Regions from separate parts of the Actinomadura sp. NPDC048021 genome, predicted to be linked through region 1. Evidence: riboswitches for the same ligand, from Rfam matches in the RefSeq annotation. Region 1 holds a riboswitch; the other holds the start of a gene.

Region 1 (7,574 bases):
CGGGCGGAGAAGGCCGAGACGCCCCAGCAGGGCCCGGCCGAAGGCGTGGGCCTGCTGACCGCCGCGGTGATCCTGTTCATCTCCTTCGGGTCGCTGGTCGCGATGGGCCTGCCGATCGCGACGGCGCTGACGGCCATCCTCGGCGGAATGGCCCTGATCAAGCTGGTGGGGCACCTCGTCCCCGCGCCCGACTTCACCGTGCTCGTCGCCGTGCTGGTCGGCCTCGGCATCGGCATCGACTACGCGCTGTTCATCGTGACCCGCTACCGGGAGGCCCTGCGGGACGGGGACGACCCCGAAGGCGCCACGGCCACGGCCATCGCCACCGCCGGGCACGCCGTGCTGTTCGCCGGCACGACCGTGGTGATCGCGCTGCTCGGACTGGTCGTCATGGGGCAGCGGCTGATGACGGGCGTGGCCGTCGCCGCGTCGGTGACCGTGCTGGTCACGATGATCGCCGCGGTGACCCTGCTGCCCGCGCTCCTCGGCTTCACCGGCCGCCGGATCGACTCGCTGCGGCTGCCGCGCCGCGCGCCGCGCCCGCGCCCCGGCGAGCGCCGTCCCCCCGCCGAACGCTGGGCAGGCGTGGTGCAGCGCAGGCCGCTGGTCGCGGCGGTCCTCGCCGGGACGGGCCTGCTCGTGCTCGCCGCCCCCGTGCTGTCGATGCGGCTGAGCCTGCCCGACGCCAGCGTCCAGCCGCACGACCGGAGCAGCCACACCTCGTACACGATCCTGTCCGAGGGCTTCGGGCCCGGCTACGGCGCGCCCTTGATCTTCGCCGCGCGGATCGGATCCCCGGACGCCGATCTGCGCCCCGTCGTCGACGCGGTCGGACGGACCGGGGGCATCGCCTCCGTCACGCCGCCCCGGATCAGCGAGGACGGGCGCGCGGCCACGTTCATGGCCTTCCCGAAGAGCGGCGCCCAGGACGAGGCCACCGCCGACCTGGTGCACCGGCTGCGCGACGACGTCCTGCCCGCGGCGCCCGGCGGCGCCGGCGTCCAGGTCGGCGGCCCGAACGCCGGCGCGATCGACATCGCCGAGGAGGTCGGCTCCCGCCTGCCCCTGATGATCGCGGTCGTCGTCGCGCTGTCGCTCGTGCTGCTGGTCGCGCTGGTCCGGTCGGTCACGATCGCGCTGCAGGCCGCGGTGATGAACCTGCTGTCGATCGGCGCGGCCTACGGCGTGCTGGTCGCGGTCGTCCAGTGGGGCTGGCTCGGGAAGGCCCTCGGCTTCCCCACCACCATGCCGATCACGACCTGGGTGCCGATGATGATGTTCCCGCTGCTGTTCGGCCTGTCCATGGACTACGAGGTCTTCCTGATCTCGCGGATCCGGGAGGAGTACGAGCGCACCGGCGACACCCGGACGGCCGTCACCCGCGGGCTGGCGCGCACCGCCAAGGTCATCACCGCCGCGGCCGCCATCATGATCGCCGTCTTCTCGACGTCCCTGCTCGGCCCCGACGTGTCGGTCAAGCAGATCGGCCTCGGCATGGCCGTCGCCGTGCTCGTCGACGCCACCGTCGTCCGGATGGTCCTCGTCCCCGCGGTGATGGAGCTGTGCGGCAGGGCCAACTGGTGGATGCCGGGCCGCCGGGAACCCGCCCACGCTGGAGAGACCCCGCTCCAGGAGGCCGGCCCCCAGGAGACGTCCGGCACAATGGGGGCGGTACGGAGGTGACCGCGTGTCCGCACTCGGAGGATCGCTCGAACGCTCCATCATGGACGTGCTCTGGGCGGCGCCCCGCCCGCTGCGGGTCCGTGAGCTGCTGGCCGAGCTGAACGAGGACGCGGACAGGGCACTGGCCTACAACACCGTGCAGACCGTGGCCGAACGCCTGGCGCAGAAGGGCCTCCTCCGGCGTACGCAGGAGGGCACGGCCTTCCGCTACAGCCCCACGCGGCCGCGGGAGGAGTACGCGGTCGAGCTGATGCTGGACGCCCTGAGCGAGGCCTCCGACCACGGCGCCATCCTGGCGAGGTTCGCCGAGAGCGTCCCGCCGGAGGACGCCCGGCACCTCCTGGACGCCCTGCGGCGGCGGACCGCCGGCGAGGACGCGTGATCCCGTGATCCCGCTGGTGGTCGGGCTCGTCGTCTCGGTGGTCCTGCTGGGATGCGCCGCGGGGCCCGTTCTGGACCTCCTCAGGCGCTCCGCCGTCGGCCCGGGGACGGCCATCGCCTGCTGGACGGCCGCCCTCGCGGGGACGTTCATCGCCGCGGCGGGGATCGCGGCGGCGGGGCTGCTCGCGCCGCCGGGTCCGGGGCACGGACTGCTGTCCCGGCTGCGCGACTGCCTGCCCCATCACGGCCGTCTCGCCACCGCCGCCGCGGCCGTCGCGACCGCCGTCCTCGCCGCGGCCTGCGCCGCCGTGCTCGCCCGCGGCCTGCCGAGGCTCGGCCGGGCCGTGCGCCACCGCCGGCGGCACCGGGAGATGCTGCGGCTGGTCGCCCGGGAGGACCGCCGCCATCCGGACGTCCTCGTCCTCGACCACCCCGTGCCCGTGGCGTACTCGCTGCCGTCCCGGCACCGCGCGATCGTGGTCAGCACCGGGGCCCAGCGAGCGCTCAGCGCCGAGGAGCTCGGGGCCGTCCTGGCGCACGAGCGCGCGCACCTGCGCCAGCGCCACCATGTCTTCCTGCTGGCCCTGGACCTGGTCCACGCCATGCTGCCGTGGCTGCCGACCGTCCGGCGCGCGAAGGCGCGGCTGCCGCTGCTGCTGGAGATGGCCGCGGACGACGCCGCGGTCCGCGTCCACGGCAGGAAGCCGCTGGTCGACGCGTTGTGCCGGCTCTCGGCGGCGCCCGCCGGCGCGGGGGCGCTCGGCGCGGCGGGCACGCCGGCCGCCGGTGCGCTGATGGAGCGGGTGCTGCGGCTGGAGGGCGCCCCGGCGAGGCCGCGGCGCGCCGTCCGGCTCGCGGCGGGCCTGTTCGCGGTGGCGGCGGTCGCCGCGCCGCTCCTGGCCGGGGCCGCGGCGGTCGTGGAGCTCGCCGCGGCCTGCTGAGGCGGAATGTGGCATTTGGGGAAATCTGCCGCTTCGGTGGCGAACCGACCGTAAACCTCCTACGCTCCGTAGGAGGTCACGGTCCGACGTCCCCGCCGGGGACGGCCGGCGACCGCGCCGAATCCCGCGGACGTCTCCGTCCGGGGAACCGGGGACCCGATCTTCAGGGGTGAGTCCGTCCCGCGGGACGGTAGGGCGACTCCGGCCCGAACCCGTCAGCTGACCCGGTAGGCGGTACAGGAGAGGACACCGCATGCAGCGACGAGCTGCCGGCCCCCGAACGACAGCCCGCCGCAGGATCCGCACCCGCCGGCTCGGCGACGTCACGGCATGGACGGCCGCCCTCGCGCTGTCCGCCGGGCTTCTCGCGCCCGCGCCCGCCCACGCCGAGCCGAAGCCGACGCGCAAGCAACTGACCGCGCAGCAGGAGAAGCTCGCCGACGAGGCCGAGAAGCTCAGCGAGCAGTACAACGGCCTGCGCGAACGCCTCAAGCAGGCCGAGCACGCCGCGAAGCTCGCCAAGAGCAGCGCCCTGCGCCAGCAGAAGGCGCTGGACGAAGCGCGCGAACGCATGGCGAAGATCGCCGCGGACAGCTACAAGAACGGCCCGGCGGACCCGGCCATCACGTTCGCCTCGTCGTCCGACCCGCAGGCCGTCCTGGACCAGTCGGCCACCCTCAACTACTTCGCCAAGCAGAACGACGTCCGCATCACCCAGATGCTCCAGGTGATGCAGGGCGCCGACCGGTCCCGCAAGGCCGCCGAGCAGCGCGCCGCCCAGGTGCGCGCGCTCACCGGCGAGGCGAGGAAGAAGCGCCGGGAACTCCAGATCAAGCTCAAGAAGGTCGAGAAGCAGCTCGGCACCTTCAGGACCGCGGGCACGGGTCCCGCCTCCATCCCCAACCTCAACTCCGGCGGGGCCTCGGCCAAGGCCATGACGGCCGTCCGGGCCGCCCTCGCCCAGCAGGGCGTGCCCTACTCCTGGGGCGGCGGCAACGCGTCCGGCCCGAGCTACGGCACCGCGCAGGGCGCCAACATCAAGGGCTTCGACTGCTCCGGGCTGACCCTCTACGCCTACGCGCAGGTCGGCATCACGCTCGGCCACTACACCGGCAGCCAGTACAACGCCGGGACCCACGTGAGCATGAGCCAGCTCAAGCCCGGCGACCTGGTGTTCTTCCACAGCGACCTGCACCACATGGGCATGTACATCGGCAACGGCAACATGGTCCACGCGCCGCAGACCGGCGACGTCGTCAAGATCGCCCCCATCGCCGGCCGCCCATTCGCGGGCGGGGTCCGTGTCGCCTGACCCCTCGAAGCGGTGACCCGCCGGTGACCGCCGATCACCCTTCGCTACCCTGGTCCGCGAGATGAGCACGCACGTCGGCGGCCTCCCCGCACGGGACGGCGCGCACGCGGAACGGCCGGTGGGACGGCCGAGGCGCTCCGTGCGCCCGGACGTCCTCCGGCTGGCGTCCGGCCTGCTCGTGCTCCTCGGGCTGCTGGCGATGCACGGCTTCCAGTCCACGGCGAGCCCGGCGGAGATGGGCGGCGTTCCGCTGACGTCCATGGCCGCCGGGCACGCCGCCCCCGCCGCCGAAGCGATGGCGGGGCACCGTCCGCCCCGGGGCGACCGGCCCGGCGGCCATCACTCCGACCGCCACCCCGACCACCCCGGCGGCCAGGTCTGCCTGGCCATGCTGACCCTGCTCGCACTCGCCCTCGTCGCGGCCCTCCTGGCGCTGCGCCTGCGGAGGTCGCCGCCGATGGCCGTGTCGCGGCCGCCGCGGGTGCGGATCCTCCTGGTCGGACGGCCCCCGCCGAGACCGTCCCTGCACAGGTTGAGCGTGCTGAGGCTGTGACAGGTCCAGCGGCGCCCGGAAACGGGCGCCGCCGCCGACCACCGATCACAGCACTCGACACGGAAGGCTCACCACCATGAAGCGAGCGTTCGCGCTCATCACCGTCCCGGCCCTGGCGATCGCCCTGGCGGCGTGCGGCGACGGCGACGACGGCGGCTCGACGGGCCACTCGATGCCCGCCCACTCCATGCCCGCCCACTCCATGCCCGCCCACTCCATGCCCGCCCACTCGTTGCCCGCCCACTCGGCACCTGCCGGCGGCGCGCAGGCCGGACCGCACAACGGCCAGGACGTCATGTTCGCGCAGATGATGATCCCGCACCACCGGCAGGCGATCGAGATGGCCGACCTCGCCGCCACCCGCGCCTCGTCGGCGGAGGTGAAGACCCTGGCCGCCGACATCAAGAAGGCGCAGGGACCGGAGATCCAGCAGCTCGGCGCGTGGCTGAAGGCCTGGGGCGCCCCCGTCCCCTCGCCTGGCACGACCGGCATGGGCGGCATGCACCACGGCGGCACGGACGGCATGGACGGCATGATGAGCGAGAAGGACATGAAGGAACTGGAGGCGGCCAAGGGCGCGGCGTTCGACAGGGCGTTCCTCACGATGATGATCCAGCATCACGAGGGCGCCGTGGCGATGGCCAAGGCCGAGCAGTCCTCCGGACAGTTCCCCCCGGCCAAGCAGATGGCGGCGACCATCATCTCCTCGCAGACCGCCGAGATCGCCAAGATGAGGTCCCTGCTGAAGCAGTGAGGACCGCCGGTCACGGAGGCGGGCGGCGCCGCGCCCCCGCCCGCCTCCGTGCCGGAGGCGCCTCGGCCTCAGGAACCGGTGCGGTGCCCGGCGGACGCGGCGGTCACGTCGCGGACGAAGCGTCCCGCCTGGTCCAGGGCGCGGGCCGCCTCCGGGAGGAACGTCCAGAACAGGTGGAAGCCGTGGGTGGCCACCGGGTAGAGCTCCAGCCGCGCGTCCACGTCCTGCTCGCTCGCCTCCTCCGCCAGGCGGCGGGCGTCGCCGACCAGGTGGTCGCCCGTGCCCGCCTGGAGCAGCAGGGGCGGCAGGCCCCTCAGGCGGCCGGGGGAGGCCAGCGGGCTCAGCAGCGGATCGTCCAGGGAGCGGCCCGCGAGGTAGTGGTCGACGCACTGGCGCATCATCCGGCCGGTCACCACGAGCTGGGGGCCGGCCGGCTCCTCCTCCAGGACGGTGTGCGCCAGGTCGATCCACGGGCAGAACAGGGCGGCGCCGCCGGGCAGGGGAAGGCCCTTGTCCTTCAGCGCGAGCAGCAGGGACAGGGCCAGGCTCGCCCCCGAGGAGTCGGCGGCGATCACGACCCGCTCCGGCGGCGCCGCTTCGAGCAGCCAGAGGTAGGCGCCCGCCGCGTCGTCCAGGGCGGCTGGGAAGGGGAAGTCCGGCGCGAGCCGGTAGTCCGGGACGACCACCTCGCACCCGGCCGCCACCGCGAGCGCCCCCGCCAGGGGCCGGTACCCGTACGCCGAGCCCATCACGAAGCCGCCCCCGTGCAGGTAGAGGACGCGCGACGGTGAGGCGTCCGGCGGCGCCAGCCGCAGGGCCGGGACTCCGCCCGCCTTCACCGGCCTGACCGCGACCTCCGGCGGCGGCTCGAACTCGGCGAGCAGGGTCTCGTACTCGACGCCCATCTGACCGAGGTCGCCGCCCGCGCGGTTGTGGTCGGCGATCGGCCGCCACAGCCTGCCCGCGCGGCCGGACGCCTCGCCGCCGATCGAGCGGGTCGTCGCGATCGCGTCGTCCACGCCCGACAGCAGGGTCCTCGCGCGGTCGAGCAGGGCCTCTCCGGCGAGGGTCAGCTCCACCCGGTGCGTCGAGCGGTTCAGCAGGTCGCACCCGACCAGCCGCTCCAGGCCCTTGATCTGGCGGCTCAGCGCGGGTTGCGACAGGTACAGGCGCGCGGCGGCGCGGCCGAAGTTCAGCTCCTCGGCGACGGCGACGAACGCGCGGAGATGGCGCAGCTCGATCGCGTCCGGCGCCTGGGGCAGCCTGAGCACGCGCGGCGGGGTGTCGTCCGGCATGCGGCCATTGTCGCCGCACCGCGCCCCCGGTGGTGATGCCGATCATGCACGACCGTCATGCGCGAACGGCCTTTCCCTCCGGAGGGGCCGCGCTGCCACGGTCGACCCATGACCACGACGAAACGGGTGGACATCCACCTGCGCGGCGCGTCCGGCCCGCTGCGGGCCGGCGTGCGCTGGTCCGGTACGGACGACACGCGCCTGCTGCTGCACTTCGACGGGACGCCGGGCGACCTCGGCCCGCACGCCGTCGCCCTCTCTCCGGAACTCGACGCCGCCCGGCCCGGTGCGCTGGACGACGCGGCGGCCGCGCTCGGCTGGGCCGCCGACCACGCCGCCGAACTCGGCGCCGCGCCCGCGCGCCTGGTCGTCGCGGGGCAGGGCGGCGGGGCGGCGATCGCCGCCCGGCTCGCCCTGCTGGCCCGCGACGAGGGCTGGCCGCCGCTGGAGCGGCAGATCCTCGTGCGCCCGCGGCTGCCCGCGGGGTTCGCGCCCGACCTGGCCGGGGTCGCCGCCGCCACCGTCGTCACCGGCCCGGACGACGACGGGCGCGCCTACGCCGGGCGCCTGCGGGCCGCGGGCGTCCCCGTCGAGGAGAGGAGCGTCCGATGACCCCGCCCCGCGCCGGACGCCGCGAGTGGATCGCGCTGGCCGT
Region 2 (7,574 bases), on a different contig from region 1:
CGCGCCGCCAACTCCATGGCGTCGGCGATGGCCTCGTCCGTCACCAGGATCATCTCGTCCACCAGGACGCGGGCCCGCCGCACCGAAGCCTCCGTCGGGCGACGCACCGCGATGCCGTCGGCGAAGGTGCGAGCACGTCCGGCGCGGACCGCGCGGCCGGCACGCAGGCTTTCCGCCATCGAGGGAGCGCCTTCGGCGTTGACCCCCACGACCCGGGTCCCGGGAGCGTGCTCCTTCATCCAGCGCGCCACGCCGTTGATCAGCGCGCCGTCCCCGACCGGGAGCACGACGGCGTCGAAGCACGCCCCGGCCGGCGCGCCGCGGGTCAGCTCGGCGCCGATCGTCCCGGCGCCTTCGGCGATCGCCGCCTGGACGCCGTCCTGCAGATGGACGCGGTCAGGATGGCGCCCGGCGTGGGCGGCCGCGGCCTCCCGCGCCGACGAGCCGTCCGGTCCCGCCGCGACGACGCGGGCGCCGAACGTCTCCATCCGCTCGCGCTTGCCGGGATTGACGGTCTCGGGCACGAACACCTCGACCGGCATCCCGCGAGCTCGCCCGGCGTAGGCGACGGCCTGCCCGAAGTTGCCCGAGCTGGCGCACACCACCGGCGTGCCGGGGGCGAGCGTGCTGAGCATCAGGTCGGCGCCCCGGCCCTTGAAGCTGCGCACCGGGTTGGCCGTCTCCAGTTTCACCGTCACCGCGCGGCCGCCCAGCGCCCGGCACAGCTGTTCGTCGAGGTACTGCGGGGTGTTGAGGAACACCGGATCGATCACCCGTAGGGCCTGCTCGATCCGCGCCACGCCCAGGTCCATGCGCGCCACCTTCCGCCGAGGCTTTCCGACCCGGCCGACGCTAACCGAGCTCCCGATCGACGCGATTGAGAATTCTTGCACCAAGGCGCAATAATCTTGCGTGCCCGAATCGCCGCCGCCCCGCCTGGACGAGATCGACGCCCTGCTGCTGGACCTCCTTCAGCACGACGCCGGGCGCACCCTGCACGACCTCGGGGAACAGGTCGGACTGTCCCCGAGCGCCGTCCAGCGGCGGATCGCCCGCTACCGCCGGCACGGGCTCATCGCCCGGCAGGTCGCCGTCCTCGATCCGCACCGCTTCGGTCCCACCGTCCTGGCCACGGTCCTGGTGACCCTCGTCCGGGAATCGTTCGAGCACCACCGGGCCTTCACCGAACGGATGCGCTCGGAGCCTCAGGTCCAGCAGTGCTACCGCGTCGCGGGGCCGTGGGACTACGTAATCGTCCTGGCCGCGCGGAGCATGCGCGACTGCGGTCGGCTCGGAGACCGCCTGTTGAAGGCGGACGACAACGTCCAGCGCTACGAGACCCTGGTCGTCTTCGACACCATCAAGTCCGGCCTGGCTCTCCCACTTCCCGCTCGACCGCAGGACGGGCGGCCACCTGATGAGTGAACGCCGCCGCATCCCGCCGCGCCGCACTCCCCCTGCGCACGGGCCGATCAACCAGTGCTGAGGCGCATCTTGGTCAGGCGGATGGTTCCGTCGTCGCCGGGGACGGGGGCCGGCCGGTATCCCTCGCTCCGGTAGAGCGCGATGTTGTTCCGGCTGCCCGCTCCCGTGGACAGCACGATGCTGCGGCAGGCCTGGTCGGCGGCGGCCTCCGCCTCATGGAGCAGCCAGCGCCCCAGGCCGCGCCCCCGCAGGTCGGGGACGACGCCGAGCCGTCCCACGTGCCACTCGGCGTCCTCGCGGCGGGTCCGCACCATGCCGAGGAGCCGGCCGTCCCGCCACAGCCCGATCGCGTCCCAGGACGCGAGCCAGTCACGGACCTGCTCCACGGACTCGTGCAGCGCCGGGACGGTCACGGGGTCGTTGGCGAGGGCCTCGTCCACCCAGCAGCACCGCTGCAGGACGGTCACCTCGGGGGCATCGTCCGGCGTCAGCCGCCGCAGGTAGGAGCCCGATTCGGGGCCGGCCGCCGATGCGGGCCGTGCTCGCTCTCGCATCGGCCGGAGCGCGTGCGCGACCCGGACCAGCTCCTCCAGGACCTCGATCGCGGCCTTGCCGGCAGCGGCGGCGGGCCGCACCTCCCCGTCGTGCACGGCGTCGGCGATGCGGAGGGCGACCGTGGACCCCAGCGGTACCAGGCGCAGCGTGGTCACCACCTGCTTGGCGTGCTGCACGGCCCTCGTGCCCGCCGAGGTGTTGCCGTAGCTGACGAAACCGACCGGCTTCCACGCCCACTCGCGGGAGAGGTAGTCCAGCGCGTTCTTCAGGGACGCCGGCATCCCGTAGTTGTACTCCGGCGTCACGACGATGAGGCCGTCCACGCCGTCCACGATCGCGCTCCACCTGCGCGTGTGCTCGTTGCGGTACACGCCCGCCGACGGATGTTCCTCCTCGTCGAGGAACGGGAGGTCGAGGTCGGCGAGGGCCAGCGGCACCAGTTCGGCGCCGAGCTCGGCGGCGCGGGGCGTGATCGTCTCGGTCAGCCATGCCCCCACCGCGGGGCCGAGGGCGCCGGGGCGGGTGCTGCACACCAGCACGAGGACGCGCACCTGTTTCGTTGACATGTAAATGAACTTAGGCGATAGGTTGTTTACATGTCAAAGAACCCGCCGGACGAGCCCGTGCGCTGGCTGACCCCGGACGAGGAACGGGCGTGGCGGGCCTTCCGCCGCATGGTGATCGCCGTCCAGACCGGCACCGCCCGCGACCTCTCCCAAGTCGGCCTCTCCGAGCCCGACTACGAGGTGCTCAGCACGCTGTCGGAACGGCCGGGCCACGCCGGCACCCTGCACGAGCAGGCCGCGAAGATGGGCTGGTCGCGCAGCCGGCTCTCCCGGCACGCCACCCGCATGGAGGCCCGCGGCCTCATCCGCCGCGCACCCGACCCGGCCGACGGAAGGGGCTGCCTCCTGGTCCTCACCGAACACGGCCTGGACACCTTGACGGACGCCGCCCCCGCCCACCTGGAGTCAGTGCGCCACCACTTCATCGACCGCCTTGGACCGGAAGACCTCACCGCCCTGGAACACATCGCCGGAAAGGTGGAAGCCCCGGACAGGGCGAACGGCCGCCCCGTCCGCTAGGTCCGCGGACCGGCCTCCAGGAGATCGGCGAGCTCACCGAACCCGCGCACGACGAGGTCGCATTCCACGTCGTCCGCCCGGTCGGCCGTGAGAGAGGGCCCCTTCTCCAGCGGACGCTCCAGGAACGCGGTGGCGAGCCTGGCTCCCCTGGCGCCGTCGATGTCCCACTTGTGCGCGGCGACCATCAGCACCTCCGCCGGTTCCACGTCCAGCAGCCGCACTGCTGTCAGGTACGCCTCCGGCTCGGGCTTGTACGTGCGGGCGAGCTCCGCCGACAGGATGCAGTCGAACGGCAGCCCCGCCCCCTTGACCAGGTGCGTCAGCAGGGCGAACCCGCCGTTGGACAGCGCCGCCACCACGCGGCTCTCCCTCAGGCGTGCCAGGCCGTCCACCGAGTCGTCCCACGCGGGCAGGCGATGCCAGGCCCGGACGAGCCGCCGCCGTGCGGTCTCGTCGAAGGCGTCAGCAACGCCGTGCAGCTCCAGCAGCTCGTCCAGCGACTCCCGGTGCAGCGTGTCGAGGTACACCCACTCCCGCTCTCCGCTGCTGACCCGCTGCATGGACGGGAGGTACCGCTCACGCCATTCGTCGGCGAAGGCCTCGCCCTCCAACGCGACACCGCACTCCGCAGCGATCGCCGCCACCTGGCCGGCGACCCCTGTCCGCCAGTCGACGGTCGTCCCGAAGATGTCGCAGGTCACTACCTGGATCGCTCTGACGTCTAATCCCACTGGCACTCCCTCGCCCAGGAGCGCCCGGCTGGCGCCCCACCCCAGTCCTACCCCGGACGTGACAGACCCCGCCCTCGTCCGAAGACGGGAGCGGGGTCCGTGGTGAGGCCAGGAGGGGTCACCCGGTCGGGCCTGATCAGCCGAGGGGCTTCGGGGCGCCCTTCTTGCCGGCGCCGTGGCCCCAGGACAGGATCTCGTACTTGACGCCCTTCAGGTGGCCCGCCGAGGTGCCCGTGTCGTACTTGCTCCGCGGCTTCTTGCCGTCCACCAGGTGGCGGAAGGTGTAGGTGTCGAGGTCGAGCATGACGCCGCGGTGCGACGGCTCGCCCGGCCCGCGGTCCCCGACGAAGCCGGTGACGCTGCGCCCCTTGTAGGTGACCTTCACCTTGGTGTGCATGGGCCAGCTCGGGCTGGCGAACAGGCCCTTCTGCATCGGCTTGCCGCCCGCCGGGGCGCCCGTGTCGCCGTTCACGCCCGAGCCGTCGTCCCAGAAGTAGGACGCCTTGGTGCTGCCCGACAGGACGGCGTGGCGCTTCGGTGCGACCTTGGCGGTGCCGTGGTGGGTGGCCTTCGCGGCGGGCTGCCCCACCTGCTTCCCGGTCACCTGCTTTCCGGTCATCTGCTTTCCGGTGACCGGCTGTCCGGTCACCTTGTGCCCGCTCAGCTGTTGTCCGGTGACCAGCTGTCCGGTCATCTTGTGGCCGGTGACCTGCTGCCCGGCCACCTGCTGTCCGATGACCTTGTGCGACATCGGCTCGTCGGCCTGGGCCCCGTGGGAGGTCCCGGCCGCCACGCCCGCGGCCAGCAGGCCCGCGAGAGCGGTACCGATCAGGGCGGTGTCGATGGCTCGCTTCTGCATGTTCATCCTTTGCTCGGTGGTCCGGGGCGCCGGGTCACGGCTTCGGCTAGTCGGGGGCTCGCCGTTCGGGCATGACGGATCCGGCGCACGGCACGTGGGCGTGCTCGCGACGTGGGTGTGATCGCGGAGGGATGGAGAAGGGGGAGGCACCACTGGACGGTGCGGGGCAACGGGCCGCTCAGCGGCCCTGGCTCACCGGTACTGGGGGTAGCCGTAGCCGGCGACGGTGGACGTGTCGCGGACCTTCTTCTTCACCGCGTCACCGGTGTTGCCCTCGATGGTGTTGATGGTGCCGTCGTGGTTGTCCTTGACGACGATGCCGACGTGCTCGACACCCTTGATGCCCCCGCCGTTCCAGGCGAAGAAGACCACGGCGCCGGGCTTCGGGGTCTGGCCGAAGCGGCCGGTCTTCTTGAACCACTTGGCGTGGCTGACGGTGTAGGCGTCGGCGCCCATGCCCTTGGTGCCGGTGTGCTGGCCCAGCCAGGACACGAACATGTCGCACCAGGACTGGCCCTTGTAGACCGAGGCGCTCTTGGAACCGATGCGGTGGGCGTTCTGCTCGCCCAGCGGCGAGCCGACGTACCAGTCGTTGAACTTGCTGTTGCCCGAGGCGTCCTCGTGGGTGCCGATCTGCGTGCGGGCGAGCTTGATGACGTCCTGCGCGGAGGCGCCGGCGGTGGCGGTCTTCGCGCCGTTGGCGCCGGCCTGGGGCGCGGCGGCGACGTGCGCGGTGTTCGCGGGCTTGGTGTCCGCATGGGCGGACGGGGCCAGGGAGGCGAAGCCGAAAGCGCTCGCCAGGGAGAGGACGGCTCCGGCGGCGAAGCGGGTGCCCATGCGCTTGGTCAGGTCGAAAGTACGAGCGGTCATGCGAAGGTTCTCCTGAGGTCTTCCAGTCCGCCTACCGGGTTAGCTGTCGGGTTCGGGCATGGAAGTGGCCCTACCGCGACCCCGCGCAAGGCGGGAGTGCGGATTCACCCCGGTGTTTCGGTGGGTCCCCGGCTCCGCTCGGCCAGTGATCGGCGCTCTGCGGACTCGGCGGCGGACGTGCCTTGATCGGCCGTCCTGATGATCAGGGACTCGATGCGCCCGTCACGATCTGGTCGGGCGCTCCGGACGGGCTTTCCCGTCGGTCACACACCCACAACAGGTTCAAGCGGCCCCATATTTCGTCAAGCACACCCCAAAGACGCCGCTGACCTGTAAAGACTCCCCAAAGCGCCCTCAACGCAAGGGCTGCGGTCCAGTCAAGTCGGCCCAAGATTTCTGGTCGCCACCTCGCCCCAGCGGGAGACGATCACCCCCGAGCGCGCCCCCACCCGCGGGCTGGTCATCAAGGTGCCCAAGTTCACGACCGACCAGGACGCGTCATAGTCGCACCGGAGCCGGGCGCGGATGCGTGGTCCTGCTGGAGCGCCGGCGCGGTGAGTCGGCCCTCATCAACTCACCCCTCAGCGCGGCGAGTGACACGGCTCCGACCAGGACCGTCCCGTCGGGAAACCGGAAGACCGGCACTCGCGGGCCGGACACGCGAGCGGACCGAGCCGGTTCCGCGTGGGGCCGCTCGCCGTCCCACCTGACGCCGGTCGCGGACGCCAAGCCCCGCAGCACGTTGACGTCGCCGATGTCCAGACCGTCACTGAAGTAGGCGCGGTAAAGACGGGCGGTCATGTCCTCGGCGGTGCCGTGCGCGGCCGCCAGCGCGATGAGCCGGTGGGCGTCGGCCGTGCGGGCGGGCACGATCCGGTCGAGGTTCACCACCAGGCCGTCGACCGCCGCCGCCCGTGCGATCTGCTCGACCCGCGCGGTGAGCGCGAGAGGGAAATGGCCACGGCTCGGCGGCGGTTCCGCCGCGGAGCCCGCGGTCTGGTACGGCCTGAAGACGACCTCCAGTTCGCCGCCACCCGCACGGTGCTCCTCGGCGGCCCGCTGGAAGCGGGCGTAGCCGAGCGCCGACCAGACGCAGGCGATGTCGTGGGTGAACTCAACTTTCATGGGTTCGTCCTTCGATGGCGGCACGGATCGTTCCGTGCCGCCTCAGCATGCCCGCCGCCGCTCGCCGCGTCAATACGGAACGTTCCGTGCCGCCTGAGGGCTATGCTGTCCCCATGTCACCCAGACGTCCTGAGCGCCGAAGCGAAGAGGCCGCCAACGCCGTCATCAAGGCCGCCATGGACCTGTGCCAGGAGGTCGGGTACCGCAAGGTCAGCATCGAGGGCATCGCCGCCCGCGCCGGCGTCGGCAAGAACACGATCTACCGCTGGTGGCCGTCCAAGGCGGCCGTGCTGCTGGACGGCCTGCTGTCCACCTGGAAGATGGACGCGACCTTCCCCGACACCGGTGACTTCGTCGCGGACATCAAGACGCAGATGGCGGCGGCCTCGCGCATCCTCGGCGACCCGCACGTCTTCCCGCACTACCGCGCACTGATCGGCGAGGCCCAGCACGACCCGGACCTCCACCAGGCCTTGTGGGACAACTTCATCGGTCACCTGGCGGGCGCCGCGGCCGACCGCATCCGCGTAGCGCAGCGCAAGGGCCAGGTCCGCGCCGACGCCGACCCGGTCCTCGTCACCGAACTGCTCTACGGCGCCGCCTACTACCGCCGCCTGCTCACCCCGCGCACGGCCGACGCCGAGCACGTCAACGCCATCGTCGACCTCGCAATGACCGGCCTCGCCCCACCGGCCGACACCTCCACTCAGTAGCACGCCTCACCGCTTCTGGGCGCCCCTACAAATGCCGCCGCGCAGGTGCTCACGGTTTACGGCGGGCGAGCAGGGCCTGCAGATCTGACCGGCCCTCAGACACCTACTGCCACCGCGGCGCCCAGCGCCAGCAGGACGGCACCGGTGGTCATGCTGAGCCCCCGCAGGACGGTCGGCTGCGACACCAGTGCGCGCCCTCGGCTGACGGCCC

What was found. Region 1 has a riboswitch for cyclic di-AMP ahead of AB0C87_RS38230 (NlpC/P60 family protein). Riboswitches for the same ligand answer to the same signal wherever they lie in the genome.
Region 2: linked by a shared signal. The riboswitch ahead of AB0C87_RS15255 (CHAP domain-containing protein) and the one ahead of AB0C87_RS38230 (NlpC/P60 family protein) in region 1 are both predicted to bind cyclic di-AMP.

Annotation. Positions count from the first base shown of each region.
Region 1 is NZ_JBEZJQ010000035.1:8,991-16,564, reverse strand. It holds gene AB0C87_RS38245 (MMPL family transporter) at 1-1,683, shown strand, start outside; gene AB0C87_RS38240 (BlaI/MecI/CopY family transcriptional regulator) at 1,688-2,065, shown strand; gene AB0C87_RS38235 (M56 family metallopeptidase) at 2,070-3,005, shown strand; cyclic di-AMP (ydaO/yuaA leader) riboswitch at 3,111-3,255, shown strand; gene AB0C87_RS38230 (NlpC/P60 family protein) at 3,259-4,317, shown strand; gene AB0C87_RS38225 (DUF6153 family protein) at 4,379-4,870, shown strand; gene AB0C87_RS38220 (DUF305 domain-containing protein) at 4,947-5,624, shown strand; gene AB0C87_RS38215 (alpha/beta hydrolase fold domain-containing protein) at 5,693-6,919, opposite strand; gene AB0C87_RS38210 (alpha/beta hydrolase fold domain-containing protein) at 7,028-7,531, shown strand; gene AB0C87_RS38205 (MFS transporter) at 7,528-7,574, shown strand, end outside.
Region 2 is NZ_JBEZJQ010000008.1:79,404-86,977, reverse strand. It holds gene AB0C87_RS15285 (pyridoxal-phosphate dependent enzyme) at 1-812, opposite strand, end outside; gene AB0C87_RS15280 (Lrp/AsnC family transcriptional regulator) at 913-1,425, shown strand; gene AB0C87_RS15275 (bifunctional NAD(P)H-dependent oxidoreductase/GNAT family N-acetyltransferase) at 1,473-2,546, opposite strand; gene AB0C87_RS15270 (MarR family winged helix-turn-helix transcriptional regulator) at 2,577-3,065, shown strand; gene AB0C87_RS15265 (haloacid dehalogenase type II) at 3,062-3,796, opposite strand; gene AB0C87_RS15260 (hypothetical protein) at 3,933-4,655, opposite strand; gene AB0C87_RS15255 (CHAP domain-containing protein) at 4,848-5,525, opposite strand; cyclic di-AMP (ydaO/yuaA leader) riboswitch at 5,540-5,690, opposite strand; gene AB0C87_RS15250 (DsbA family protein) at 6,024-6,650, opposite strand; gene AB0C87_RS15245 (TetR/AcrR family transcriptional regulator) at 6,764-7,363, shown strand; gene AB0C87_RS15240 (LysE family translocator) at 7,459-7,574, opposite strand, start outside.